4 regions of the Halomonas sp. 3F2F genome follow, and region 2 is predicted to be linked to each of the others. Evidence: predicted binding sites of a transcription regulator. Region 2 holds the regulator's gene; each other region holds the start of a gene.
The links. Region 2 encodes FliA, which starts transcription of late flagellar genes. Its sites were predicted from a motif close to CTAAAGTTNNNNNNNNNNCNGCCGATA; they were not measured.

Region 1 (2,203 bases), on a different contig from region 2:
TTTAGCGTTACGCCTTGAATCGCGCCTTCAACACTGTTTTCTGCACTACTAATCGCAATGCCATTAACCGTAAGCGCGGCATTTTCACCTGGGCGTTTTGTTAGCGCATCTTCAGCAAAGGGGCCGGGGAGCACGGCGCCATTGGTATCAACAAAGCTAAAGCTTTCAATAGAAGCGTCTGCGCCAGTGGTTTTAGAGCTAAGTGCCAGCCGGTAGCCCGTGCCATCATTGATAATCGTGGCGTTAACACCAGCTTCTTTATCAGCGTTAATGGCATCACGAATATCTGCAAGGCTACTGCCTTCTGCGATGTTGATATCGACGCTCTCCCCATCGCCAAAGGTCAGCTGCATTGCGGTGGCCCCTTGTAGATCCAGGGCGGCGTCCCGCTCTGCCACGCGGTTTGAGGCCAGCGTACCAGAGGTGGCCAACTGGCTGACCTCTACCCGGTAGCTGCCCGGCAGCGCATCAGCGGCAGCAGTCGCTTTAATGGCATCGCCACGCACATTGGCGGAAAGGCTTTGGTAGAGCTTGGGGTCATTGATTTTGGCGACCGCATCTTGAAACGAGTTCAGCGACGTTTGAAGTTGACCGAAAGCAGAAATTTTCGCCTGCTGCTGTTTCTTTTGAAGCGTAATCGGCGCGAGTTTGCCTCGCTCAGCCGCTTGAAGCTGATCAAGCAAACCAGTGAGATCAAGGCCAGAACCAACGCCAAGAGAGGTTATCGTCGCCATGCGGGGGTATTCCTCAGTGCAAAAGGCTAAACCACAAGACCCAGGCACGCATGCGCACGCCCGTTTATTTAATAGCACTGCTATCGGCAGAAAAGCGCACAACTTTAGCGCCTTTTCGCGCTTTCGCCGATTTTCATACTTTTTTACTAGAAATGAGAATTTTCTAATGAAAACGCCTGCAGGAAGCAGGCGTTAGCGTAGGCGTTCAACAACCACCAAATTACTTTAGCGACTATTTACGCCCAAGCTGAGCGTCAAGGGCATCAAACTGCTGGGTTAAATAGTTGCTGGTTTGGTTCATCTGGGCAATCATGCCGTCTAACTGGCCGAATTGAGTGCGATAGCGGGAAATGGTCTGCTCAATAGACTGCTCCATATTCAGATAGCGCTCACCCAGAGATTCTTTGAGGCTTTCCGCACCGCTAATCGCCCCCGACACTCTGCCGTTGGAACTAAGCAGCTGCTCTATTGTGGTGTTAAGCTGCCCCGCCATGCCTGACTCATCCGCATCGCCAGCAAAGAAGGTTGAAAGTGCCTCCTGATTATTGGCAATGGCGTTATCAAGCTTGTCGCTATCAACTTCAAGCGTGCCATCGCGCTGTAAAGAAATGCCGATATCGCTGAGCATGGAAAATTCGCCTTCCACGCCACCGCTGAGCACGCTGCGCATGCGAGACTCAACGATACGGACAGTGCCATCACCTAGCAGATCACCCGCAGCACCGGTTTCAGAATTGAAACTGGTCAGCGCGCCGATGGTGCCCTTGAGGTCGTTATAGGCATCGACAAAGCCCGTAATCGCTTCACGAACAGCGCGTGTATTCTGCTCGACTGCCACGGTGCTATCGCCCTCATCTTGAAGGTTAAGCGTCACGCCTTGAATCGCCCCTTCAACCTGATTGGTAGGGCTGGTAATAGCAATGCCATTCACCGTCAACGCGGCATCGGTGCCTGCTTGCAGGGTGTTATCGGTGTCGGCGGCGAAGGGCGCTGTGCCTGCATCAGAAAAGCTAAAGCCGGTAATAGAGGCATCCGCACCGGTTTCGCTGGAACTAAGCGCCAGCCGGTAGTTGGTGCCGTCGTTCACAATGGTGGCGTTAACGCCTGAATCCTCACTGGCATTAATCGCATCGCGAATATCTTCCAGGCTGCTATTCGCACCGATGGTGACGTCTTTACTGGCCCCATCACCGAATGTGAAGGTTAGCGTTTGCTCAGTGGTCGTTTGCGGCGCGTCCAGTTGATCAACACCTGTGGAAGCCAGCGTGCCACGAGTAGCGAGTGTATCAACGGTGACATTGTAACTACCGGGCTGCGCTTCGCCATCTGCCGTGGCAGTAATGGCATCGCCTCCCACATTCGTGGAAAGGCTTTCATACAGCGCACTGTCGTTTAACTCAGCGGAGGCAGTTTGAAATTGGGAGAGCGCACTTTGCAGCTGACCATAAGCAGAAATCTTGGTCTGCTGG
Region 2 (2,203 bases):
GATCGCTTAAACGAGTGTCCACTGTTGCTGGGTAAGATCAGGGTTACGGGTGTGCTCTAGCTCCTTCTCAACCGCCCTGACATCGCCTTTGAACCACAGGCGCGCCATGGAAACCAGTTCGTTAATATCATCACGCACATAGGTGTTTTCACGCCGAAACACCAATCCCACCAGGCGCACCACGCGTAGCACTTCTTTCAGCGGATAACTAATAAAGGTAGCCGCCAAGGTGCCCGTTACCACAATGGCTAGCCCCGGCAAGTTGATAAAGCTTTCTGGCGACTCTGCAGTAAAAAACAGCACGCTTACCAGCAAAAGCATGCTGGCAAAAATACCGATCAGCGTAGATGGGTTCATCAACGGCTCCTCGCCGGTTATTCGTGATTAATAGTGGCGTTAGGTGGTGTCATATAAGCGAGCGCGAAGCCTGCTAATCGCTTGGCTGTGAAGCTGGGAGACACGGGATTCGGTCACACCCAGCACCGCCCCGACTTCTTTAAGGTTCAGCTCTTCTTGGTAATACAACGCCATCAGTAGCTTTTCACGCTCAGGTAAGGCATCGATCGCATCAATTAACGACTGACGCTGCTGCTGATCTAACAACTGATCGAAGGGCAGGTTAGTGGCTTCCTCCTTCGCGGACTCGGCCCCTTCGGCCACCAGTTCTTCAAAGGGCAGCAACTGGCCACTGTTCGTATCGTTGAGCAATTGCTGATACTCACTAAGCGGCATATCCAGGTCACGCGCGATCTCACCCTCTTCCGGCGGGCGCCCTAACTGCTGTTCAAGGCGACGCACCGCATCATCCACGGCTCTGGCAGAGCGGCGTACACTACGCGGCAACCAGTCACGTGTGCGCAGCTCATCCATCATGGCACCGCGAATACGCTGGCTTGCAAACGTGGCGAACGTTGCCCCCTGGGTCGCATCAAAACGCCCTAGTGCTTCTAATAAACCCACCATGCCAGCTTGAATAAGATCATCCAACTCAATACTTGCGGGTAGTCTTACCTGCAGCGTTAAGGCCTGACGTCTTACCAGTGGCATACCAGTGCCGCAGGCCCCTCACCCTGGGGAATAGCACTGATGGTGCCGTCCGCACCAATGGATACTTGCGCACCTTGAGGCAAGGCAATGGGGCCACCTTCCCCCATTACCGGACGCCCAACACTAAGCAGTACGCCATCACTATCCAGCTGCAGGTCGCCCCTGCGGGTGTACGCCTCAGTGCCGTCTTCTCCTAGCACCGCCATCCAGGCATCATCCTGCATCGCGATATCGAGGGTTCGACCCGTGCGTTCAATAGGGCCCTGCGAAAAATCGGTGCCTGGGGTGGTCGTCACCGCCGATACCCGCGTGTCGAGTAGCCCAGCGCCCTCTACCGGGACTGAACGCGCAGCTTGCAACTGAGCGCGAAAGCCTGCGGTAGACACATTCGACAGGTTATTGCTAACCACTGCCTGCTGGTCCATTGTGTGTTTGGCGCCGCTCATGGCGGTGTATAGCATACGATCCACAACTGACTCCTTAGCGCAGCATCACGCCATTATTACGAGTGACTACAGGTTAATAATGGTCTGCAGGAGCTCGTCCTGGGTACTGATGGTGTTGGAGTTAGCTTGGTAAGAACGCTGCGCCACAATGGTATCTACCAGCTCGCTGGCCAAGTCGACGTTAGACGCTTCTACTGCTTCCGCTTGGATCTGACCCAGACGACCGGTGCCAGGCGCCCCCAGGTTTTCCAAACCAGAGGTATTCGTCGCCGCCCACAAGTTGTTGCCCAGTGGCTGAAGGCCTTCCTCATTACGGAAACTGGCTAGCGCAATCTGGCCCGCAGCACGGGTTTCACCGTTGGTGAAGTTACGCTGGATAACGCCTGTTTCAGTGACGGTAATACCGGCCAGTGCACCAGAGGTGAAGCCATCCTGGTTCAGCTCTTTTTGCAACGAGTCTGCGGCAAACTGAGTAGAGCCATTAAACTTAAACTGGATATCCAGAGCGGCTGCATCGACGCCACCGGGGATGCCACCAATAGTGACGCGAGTTTCATCTGTTTCTGGATCTTCAGTTACAACTGCACCTCCTGGGTTGGCGCTCTCTCCAATACCCGTAACAACTCCCTGCGCATTGGTTTGCAATCTACCACTTTGGGTAAAGTCCAATGTAAAGCTGCCTCTGGTTACCCCGTTAGTGACGGCAGTCA
Region 3 (2,203 bases), on a different contig from region 2:
GGCCTCGCTGATTGACTTTACTGCTTGTTAACGCAAATAATAATTATTGTTATTTATTTTGTGGTGTTAGTTAAGGCAGGAGGCCAATCAGTGGATACCCAGACCTGGAGCGCTGAGTTAGAAGATATCTTCGTTAATCAGCGGCCCCGGCTCTGCTGTGTCGCCGCAAGAGTCTTGGGCAATGCTGATCAGGCCGATGATGTTGTGCAGGATGCTTATCTAAAAATTTCAGAAGCAACCACGCTTTTTGAGGTGAGGCAGCCCATATCCTACGTGTCACGTGTGGTGCGCAACCTCGCTATTGACCGTTGCCGCCGTTCGGCATTTGAGTCAACGCTGTTTGCCAAAGAAGAGGAGGGGGAGGCTGCCTCTTACGCGTCACACTCTCCAGAGGTGATCGCGATTGATCGTCAGGCCTTGGCTCAGGTGGTGGATGCGTTGGACGAGCTGCCCGAGCGTACGCGGCGCGCTTTTGAGCTCTACCGGTCGGGGAGCCATACGCAGCGGGAAGTGGCCCACTTGTTAGGTATTTCCACCACGTTAGTTAACTTTATGATTCGCGATGCATTGACTCATTGCCGCCAGTCGCTACAAAGTCAGACGTTGCCAGATTAGTAAGCCTACGTTCCGTCCCCTCTTTGTGGTCGCTTTGTTACACTGTCAACGAACAACAGTAGCGAGGTTTGACAGTAACGATGGATAACGACAGCGGCGATGATGCCGTTTGGCAAGTGGCGCTAGATTGGCTGATGCGCGAGCATGAAGAGTCGTTGAGTGATGCTGATCGCGAGGCGCTCCATGCGTGGCTAGCGGCTTCTTCTCAGCATCGCAGGGTATTTCATGAAGCCGAACAGCTATGGCTGCTAACGGGAATGATCCCCCGCAGTGATGAGCGCAACTGACAAATCACCGCTTTTTGCCCATTCTTTTTTTGTTCCCCCTGGTTTTCTTCCTTGATGGTTTAACGGCTTTCATGTTTTTAAGCACTAGAGCCGTTTGCCCTCACGCTTATTTTTCCTACTTTCTTTCTCCCCCGCATTAAATTTCTATATACCTCACTCGTCATTATGTAATGAGAAGCAATTGCGTTTTGTTTCTCATTTCTTCGTCAACGATGAGGTTAGTTCCATGACAAGCTGTTTTGATCGTGAAGATGCTGTTTTCCGCGTGTTAGTTAACCACGAAGAGCAGTACTCCCTCTGGCCTGAGTGGAAAGCAATTCCTGCTGGCTGGACGGATACCGGTGTGCTTGGCGATAAGCCAACCTGCCTAGAGTACGTCGAAAAAACCTGGACCGATATGCGGCCACTCTCTCTGCGTCAGTGGATGGACGAGCAGCAGGCTGCTGAAGCGGAGCCTGCGAATGCAGGCTAAGCGGCTAAAGCTGCTCTGCCTGCCCTGCGCTGGGGCCAGTGCCACCATGTATCTGCGCTGGAAGCGCCAGTTGCCAGCGTGGATTGAGGTGTGCCCCGTTGAGTTGCCGGGGCGGGGTGAGCGCTTGGGTGAGCCGCTCGTCGACAACTTCGAAACTCAGGTCGTAAAGCTGTGCGAAGAGCAGGCAACGCGGATGCGCGGTGACTTTGCCCTGTTTGGTCACAGCATGGGGGCGCTGCTGGCTTATGGCATCGCTGCTCGCTTGCGCGATGTGGGGCGCCCTCAGCCACGGATGCTATTCGCTTCAGGTAGTGCAGCGCCCTCAATGCGTGATTCAGAGCGCTTGGCGGGCCTTGATAACGATAAGGCCCTGATTGCGGATCTTCGCCAACAGGGCGGCACGCCAGAGGAAGTATTCGAAAGCCCAGAGCTGATGCGTCTCACGCTTGATGTTTTGGCGGCGGACTATCGCCTCTGTCGTAGTTTCCGTTATCGCAGTAGTGCGCCATTCGACTATCCCGTCAAAGTGTTAGCGGGCCTTGCTGATGATATTGAGAAAGTGCGCTTGGAAGCATGGCAGCGCGTAGCGGGCGGGGCGTTTTCTTTGAACTGGTTCGAGGGAGGGCACTTCTTTATTCGCCAGCAGGAAAGGCAAGTAGTGGCAGCCATCGAACAGGCACTGACCCTGCGCCTAGAGGAGGTGCTTTATGCAGCGCCTGCGGTTAGCTGAAACGCTACCCGTGGGGCTCACGGTCTGGCAGTTGCCTCTTGATCTGGAGGCCCCTATTGCAGATGAGGACTATCGGTTGCTGAGTCAAACAGAGCGGCA
Region 4 (2,203 bases), on a different contig from region 2:
CCGCACCTCATTCCCGAGTCACCACACCGTCATTCCCGAGTCACCGCACCTCATTCCCGAGTCACCACACCGTCATTCCCGAGTCACCGCACCTCATTCCCGAGTCACCACACCGTCATTCCCGAGTCACCGCACCTCATTCCCGAGTCACCACACCGTCATTCCCGAGTGGGGTAATCGGGAATCCACCTTGACCTTGGCCTGCAGCAGCCCGAAAACCCAGATCAACATGGATTCCCGCTAAGGGCCTGCGGGAATGACGAAGTGGCAGGGCCTGCGGGAATGACGAGGGCGGCTCGGAGGGCTGGGGTGAAGTCACCGTCAGGCACTTATTAAACAAAAAACGCAGCCTAGGCATAATACCTAGGCTGCGTTAATAGTTTAAATACCATAATCTCGTTCGACTTTGGCAATGCGCGTCTTAAAGTGCTGGTACCACTGCTGATGGCCTAGTCGCTGAGCTTCCTGATGCTCAGCGTGGGCTTTCCACGCTTTTATTGAGGCCAAATCAGCCCAGTATGACACCGTCACACCCACTTCATTTCGGGCAGACTCTACCCCCAAGAATCCCGGCTGCTGTGCTGCAAGTTCAACCATTCTTGCCGCCATTGCGTCATAGCCGATATCGATCTCGGTGCGTTGCGAGGTAAAAATAACGGCGTAGTAAGGCGGCTCGGGCGTGTTAGCAATACTAGGCATAGCATCACCACTTTGGTACGCGCCGGGTGCGGCATCAGTCATTTACAAATACCTATTATAAAGCGCTATTACAAAGAGCTATTATAAAGAACTATTGAACATAATAACCACTGACTCGCCACTCACCATTTTCAAGATGAGGTGTTACGGTTTCTATTCCTCTCGCTTTATTTTCAAACCGAGTATGGAAGATAAAAACCATATAGTCGCCATCTGGCGCACCCGGCATAGATCGGTAGTGAGAGACTTGCACTTGTCGACGTGATTCTACCGGCCCAAACTCATTACGTGCTAACTCAATAATGCGTCTAAGCATGCTAGGCGATAGCGGCGTTTTTAGTAGCGGCGATGAGCTCTCCCAGGCTTGTTCAACCTCACCATTATCAATTGACTCTAACCACGCGAGCGCCGCTGATTCAGCCGTATTTGCAAACGCCTGAGTATAGGTGACTAGGCTAAACAGTATCGCAGCAAGAAGGAAAGCAGGTGATTTGGGCATGGCAGACTCTGTGACGGCTTGGTGGCTTTTACCTGTTAAGTGATTATCGGACAATGACCGAATTTCTTTAGGAACGAACCACATAACAGCAAAACGAAGGGGGAAAATTCTTCTGGATTCTCCCCCGTCACTGCTGCGTCGACCGTCAGTTAACCGCCTAACGACAGTACTTAATAACCCACGTAATAGCCTAATACCAGCGCTGCCCAGCACATAACGTAAACCAGCACCAACAAAGGAGTAATAACACGCAGCCACTGTGCATAAGAGACCCGGCCTAGCGCCAGCATGGCAAGGGTGCCACCAGACGTTGGTACAATCAGGTTAGTCAAACCATCCCCCACCTGGAATGACGTGATCATTAATTGACGGCTCATGCCAATTAAGTCTGCCAAAGGAATCAAAATCGGCATGGTAACCAATGCTTGGCCCGATCCGCCCGGAATAAACAGGTTAATCACGCCTTGAATAACACTTGAAGCGACAGCCGCCACGGCGGTAGGCATATCCCCCACCAGAGAGCTAAGGGAATTAACAATCGTATCGATAATCTGGGCATCTTTAAGGATGACCTGAATAGAGGCTGCAACACCAATCACTAAGGCACCGGCGGTTACCGATGAGGCGCCTTCCATCATCTGTCTTACCAGCGCATTGGCTCCCAGGCCGTTAGTGAGTCCAATAACAATCGCCATCAGCAAGAACATGGCGGCAATTTCATTGATGTACCAACCACGAGTAAACACACCGATCAGCATAATAATCAGGCCAGCAATAAAAATGGCTAATGTAATGATGTTCTGGCGGGTCAACGTATAGTCTTCGAGACGCTTGGTTAACTCGGCAGGGTTGTCATCGTGGTAGTCCATTTTGACAACGTAACGGCAGATAAAAAGCGTCAAGGTAGCCAGGCACGCAACAACCATCAGCGTACGTAACCACCAGCCTGAAAACGTAGGTAATTCACCAATACCTTGCGCAACGCCAACGGTGTATGGATTGATC

Region 1: fliD (flagellar filament capping protein FliD) is a predicted target of FliA. The motif match lies at 816-842, and genes of this name have one in related genera.
Region 3: INT21_RS15265 (MbtH family protein) is a predicted target of FliA. The motif match lies at 1,039-1,065, and genes of this name have one in related genera.
Region 4: INT21_RS19090 (DUF4019 domain-containing protein) is a predicted target of FliA. The motif match lies at 1,243-1,269, and genes of this name have one in related genera.

The regions. Positions count from the first base shown of each region.
Region 1 covers NZ_JABUZE010000149.1:1,033-3,235, reverse strand. The annotation lists gene fliD (flagellar filament capping protein FliD) at 1-734, opposite strand, end outside; gene fliD (flagellar filament capping protein FliD) at 967-2,203, opposite strand, start outside.
Region 2 covers NZ_JABUZE010000075.1:4,990-7,192, reverse strand. The annotation lists partial or broken gene INT21_RS08770 (chemotaxis protein MotA) at 34-357, opposite strand; gene INT21_RS08765 (RNA polymerase sigma factor FliA) at 397-1,047, opposite strand; partial or broken gene INT21_RS08760 (flagellar basal body rod protein FlgF) at 1,047-1,517, opposite strand; gene INT21_RS08755 (flagellar hook protein FlgE) at 1,560-2,203, opposite strand, start outside.
Region 3 covers NZ_JABUZE010000142.1:40,563-42,765, reverse strand. The annotation lists gene INT21_RS15275 (RNA polymerase factor sigma-70) at 91-615, shown strand; gene INT21_RS15270 (DUF4880 domain-containing protein) at 696-902, shown strand; gene INT21_RS15265 (MbtH family protein) at 1,129-1,374, shown strand; gene INT21_RS15260 (thioesterase II family protein) at 1,364-2,104, shown strand; gene INT21_RS15255 (4'-phosphopantetheinyl transferase family protein) at 2,082-2,203, shown strand, end outside.
Region 4 covers NZ_JABUZE010000188.1:8,403-10,605, reverse strand. The annotation lists gene INT21_RS19095 (antibiotic biosynthesis monooxygenase family protein) at 382-699, opposite strand; gene INT21_RS19090 (DUF4019 domain-containing protein) at 791-1,198, opposite strand; gene INT21_RS19085 (YfcC family protein) at 1,369-2,203, opposite strand, start outside.